2 regions of the Ruthenibacterium sp. genome follow, and region 2 is predicted to be linked to the other one. Evidence: predicted binding sites of a transcription regulator. Region 2 holds the regulator's gene; the other holds the start of a gene.
What was found. Region 2 encodes Rex, which represses fermentation and respiration genes when NADH is low (regulators of the CRP and FNR family bind a similar motif). Its sites were predicted from a motif close to ATTGTTAANNNNTTAACAAT; they were not measured.
Positions count from the first base shown of each region.

Region 1 (2,452 bases), on a different contig from region 2:
TGCTGAACTGCTGGGGCAAAATGCGCGCCTGGGGCTGCCATATGGTGCACCACGCGCTGTACCAGAAGCAGAATTACAGCTATGCGGGCGTAATTGAGGCGCTTTCGGGCGCGCCGTTCGACGTGCGGTTCATCAGCTTTGACGACCTGCGCGCGGACGCCCATGTGCTGGACGGCGTGGACGTGCTCATCAATGTGGGCGACGGCGACACGGCCCACACCGGCGGCGGCGAATGGGAGAACCCGGCCGTGGCGGCCGCTGTGCGCGGCTTCGTGTACAATGGCGGCGGCATCGTCGGCGTGGGCGAACCATCGGGCCACCAGTACGAGGGACATTATCTGCAGCTGGCCGGCGTACTGGGCGTGGAGAAGGAAACGGGCTTCACGCTGGGCTACGACAAATACAACTGGGACGAGCATCCCGGCCACTTCATTCTGGAGGACTGCACGAAGCCGGTGGATTTCGGCGAGGGAAAAAAGGGCATCTACGCGCTGCCGGACACGGAGATCCTGGTGCAGCGGGAAAAAGAGGTGCAGATGGCCGTGCATGCGTTTGGCAAGGGCCGGGCGGTGTACATCAGCGGCCTGCCGTACAGCTTTGAAAACAGCCGCGTTTTGTACCGCAGCATCCTGTGGAGCGCCCACGATGAAGAAAGCCTGCACAAGTGGTTCAGCAGCAACTTCAACGTGGAGGTACACGCCTATGTGAAGAACGGCAAGTACTGCGTTGTGAACAACACCTACGAGCCGCAGAGCACCGTTGTTTACAAGGGCGACGGCACAAGCTTTGCGCTGGATATGGCGGCCAACGAGATCAAATGGTACGAGATATGATGCCGCCGCTGTGACGGCATGAGGGCAGGGCGCTCCGCCGCGGCGAAAGGCCGCGGCGCGGGCGCCCCGTTTTTGAATGAACGCGGCGCTTCCCCGCGCGTGCCGCTGTGCGGAACGCGCCCGCGGCCCGGATTGCACGATCGTACAATCCCTATGGAAAATGTGTGAATACGATGTAAATCTTTTGTCTTTTCGGCTCATTTTCCGTAAAACAGCTTGAGCTTTTTTTAACAAAGAGGTATAATAAATCCAAATCGCATTTTATTGGAAAGCGGGGGCAGGCCCCGCGATGCGAAAGGAAGCGCGGGCCATGGGCGCGCGTTTCAAAACAGAGGGAATTACATTAAAGAAAGGTGATTTGATTATGGCATTGACAAGCAACCAGCATGTTCTGGACTGGGTCAAAGAGATGGAAGAGCTCATGACCCCGGACAAAACCATCTGGATCGACGGTTCGGAAGGCCAGCTGCGCGCCCTGCGTGAGCAGGCGTTCGCCACGGGCGAGCTGACGGAGCTGAACCAGGAGGAGCTGCCCGGCTGCGTGCTGCACCATACCGCGAAAAACGACGTGGCCCGCGTGGAGGACCGCACGTTCATCTGCACCTCCAACAAGGCGGACGACTGCATGATGGTCAACTGGATGGACCCCAACGAAATGAAGGCCAAGCTGCTGCCCCTGTACAAAAATGTGATGGCGGGCCGCACCATGTACGTTATTCCTTACTGCATGGGCCCCATCGGCAGCCCGTTCTCCAAGGTCGGCGTTGAAGTGACCGACTCCATCTACGTTGTGCTGAACATGGATATCATGACCCGCGTGGGTGTGAAGGCCCTGCGTCAGCTGGGCGATTCCAACGATTTCGTGCGCGGCCAGCATGCCCGTGCGGACATCGACCCGGAGAACCGCTACATCGTCCAGTTCCCCGAGGACAACGCCATCTGGTCCATCAACTCCGGCTACGGCGGAAACGTGCTGCTGGGCAAAAAATGCTTCGCACTGCGCATCGCCAGCTACCAGGGCTACAAGGAAGGCTGGATGGCCGAGCACATGCTGATCCTCGGCATCGAGGACCCGCAGGGCAACGTGGACTACATCACCGCCGCGTTCCCCTCTGCCTGCGGCAAAACCAACCTGGCCATGCTCATCCCGCCCGAAGTGTATGCCAAGCAGGGCTACAAGGTGTGGACGGTGGGCGACGATATCGCCTGGATGCACATTGGCGACGACGGCCGCCTGTATGCCATCAACCCGGAGAACGGCTTCTTCGGCGTGGCTCCCGGCACCAACGAGAAATCCAACCCCAACGCCCTGCACACCACGATGAAGGGCACCATTTTCACCAACGTTGCGCATAACCTGGAGAACAACACCGTGTGGTGGGAAGGTCTGGACAAGAACCCGCCTGAGGATGTTCAGGAGTGGACGGGCCTGGCCGTGGACGGCAAGGAGTACATTGCAAACGGCGGCAAGCTGGCCCACCCCAACAGCCGCTTCACCGCTCCGGCCGCGAACTGCCCCTGCCTGTCCAAGGAGTTCAACAACCCCAACGGCGTACCTGTCACCGCGATGGTGTTCGGCGGCCGCCGCGCCAAGACGGCTCCGCTGGTCTACCAGTCCT
Region 1 covers NZ_JAFOIN010000080.1:35,340-37,791, forward strand. Annotated here, with positions in the region: gene gnpA (1,3-beta-galactosyl-N-acetylhexosamine phosphorylase) at 1-833, shown strand, start outside; gene IIY41_RS08980 (phosphoenolpyruvate carboxykinase (GTP)) at 1,198-2,452, shown strand, end outside.
Region 1: IIY41_RS08980 (phosphoenolpyruvate carboxykinase (GTP)) is a predicted target of Rex. The motif match lies at 1,049-1,068, and genes of this name have one in related genera.

Region 2 (2,452 bases):
TCCCCGACGACGTGCTGGCCGAACTGAAGGCCTGCCACGTCATCCTGAAAGGGCCTACCACCACCCCCCGCGCAGGCGACGAATGGCCCAACATCGAAAGCGCCAACGTTGCCATGCGCAAGGAGCTGGATCTGTTCGCCAACGTACGGCCCGTGAAGGTGCCCGAGGAAGGCATCGACTGGACGTTCTTCCGTGAGAACACTGAGGGCGCGTACACCCTGGGCAGCTGCGGCTTCGAGACCGAGGACGGCATCTCTGTGGATTTCACCATCACTACCACTGACGGCACGCAGCGCATTGCAGAGCTTGCGTATGATTTTGCCAGGAAAAACCACAAAACCCGCGTGTCCATCGTTACCAAAGCCAACATCATCAAGGCCACGGACGGCAAGTTTTTGAAGCTCTGCCAGGCCGTGGGGGAAAAATACCCTGAAATCACCACGGACGACTGGTATATCGACATCATGACGGCCAAGCTGGTGGACAAAAAGCGCCGCACCGATTTTCAGGTGTTCGTGCTGCCCAACCTGTACGGCGACATCATCACTGACGAAGCGGCCGAATTCCAGGGCGGCGTAGGCACGGCGGGCAGCGGCAACATCGGCAAGCGCTACGCCATGTTTGAGGCCATTCACGGCTCGGCGCCGCGCATGGTGAAGGAGGGACGCGCCCAGTATGCGGACCCGTGCAGCATGCTACGCGCCAGCGTGATGCTGCTGTCCCACATCGGCTACCAGGCCCAGGCGGACAAGCTCACCGCCGCGCTGGACAAATGCATGTTCACGGAAAAGGCGCTCACCGTCACGGGCCGCGACACCGGCTGCACCTGCACCGAGTTCGGCGATTACGTGATGCGCACCATCGAGACCCTTTAATTTAGACGAAAAGAAGTTGGTGAAGACAATGGCGGCGCAAAACCAGAATAAAGTCTCCCTTCCCGTCATCAAGCGGCTGCCGAAATACTACCGCTATATTTCGGACATGCACAACAACGGCATCGTGAAGGTGTCTTCCAGTGAGCTTGCCCGAATGATGGGCACCACAGCCTCACAGGTCCGGCAGGATTTCAACTGCTTCGGCGGTTTCGGCCAACAGGGCATCGGCTACCATGTGGATGTGCTGCTCAGCGAGATATCCAAGCTGCTGTTCAGTGAAAAGAATCTCAACGCAGTGCTCATCGGTACAGGCCGTCTGGGCCGCGCCATATCCGGCTATCTTTCCGCCGAGGCCCGGGGCTATCACCTGATGGCCGCATTCGACAAAAGCCCGGACGAGATCGGCCGGGAGCTGCAGTGCGGCGTGATGGTGCAGGACGTGGCCGAGCTGGCCGCTTTCTGCGCCGCACACCACCCGGACGTAGCGGTGCTTTGCATCCCGCGCGCGGGCGCGAAGGCCGTAGCCCCCACGCTGGTGGAGGCCGGTGTAAAGGGCTACTGGAACTTCAGCCACTACGACCTCTCGGTGGACTACGAGGGTATCACGGTGGAGAACGTCCACCTGGGTGACAGCCTGATGAGCCTGGGCTACCGTGTGCGCAACGATTAAAACGACAGGATAGGGACGGTCTTACCAAATGGCAAAGCTATATTTCCGATACGGCGCCATGAACAGCGGCAAGAGCACCGCGCTGATGCAGGTAGCCTACAACTACGAAGAGCGCGGCATGCGCGTGCTTATCATGAAGCCCTCCATAGATACCAAAGGCGGCGAAAAGCTGATGTCCCGCCTGGGTGTGGAGCGGCGTGTTGACATCGCGGTGCGGCCGGATATGGACCCGTTGGCGCTGGTGCGCGCGGATATTGCAAAAAACGGGCCTCTTGCCTGCGTTCTGACGGACGAAAGCCAGTTTTTCACGTCATGGCAGGCCGAACAGCTTTTCATGGTGACTGTGGCGCTGAACGTGCCGGTCATCTGCTACGGCCTGCGGGCGGATTTTTCCCTGCAGGGTTTTCCCGGTTCCACCCGTCTGCTGGAGCTTGCCCACAACATCGAAGAGATGAAAACCATCTGCCAGTGCGGGCGCAAGGCAATGTTCAACGGCCGCAAGGTAAATGGAAAATTTGTGTTTGAAGGCGCACAGGTGGCCATTGACATGGAAAACAATGTGCAGTACGAATCGCTGTGTCCCCAGTGCTATTTCCGCGAACGGGACAAGTTTTTTGCAGAAAAGGCGGCGGAGGCGGCACAGAAACCCGGCGCAGACGCGCCGTGATGCGCATTTTCTCCGCCGATTCAAACCAGAAAGCCCGCTCCGGGTACAGGCGTAAGGCCGTTCCCGGAGCGGGCTCTTGTATTCTATTTTACGCGCGCCGCAAGGACGGAAGCTGTCAACCGCCGGCGGCAAACTTTTACATACCGCCGTAATAGGCCACCAACAGGTCCACCACCGCGCCGTAGCTTTTGGAGCCGAGCTCCTGGTCGTAGCTTTGCAGAAATCCCGAATAAGCGCTGT
Region 2 covers NZ_JAFOIN010000046.1:23,947-26,398, reverse strand. Annotated here, with positions in the region: gene IIY41_RS05015 (isocitrate/isopropylmalate family dehydrogenase) at 1-875, shown strand, start outside; gene IIY41_RS05010 (redox-sensing transcriptional repressor Rex) at 904-1,545, shown strand; gene IIY41_RS05005 (thymidine kinase) at 1,574-2,212, shown strand; gene IIY41_RS05000 (DUF3810 domain-containing protein) at 2,349-2,452, opposite strand, start outside.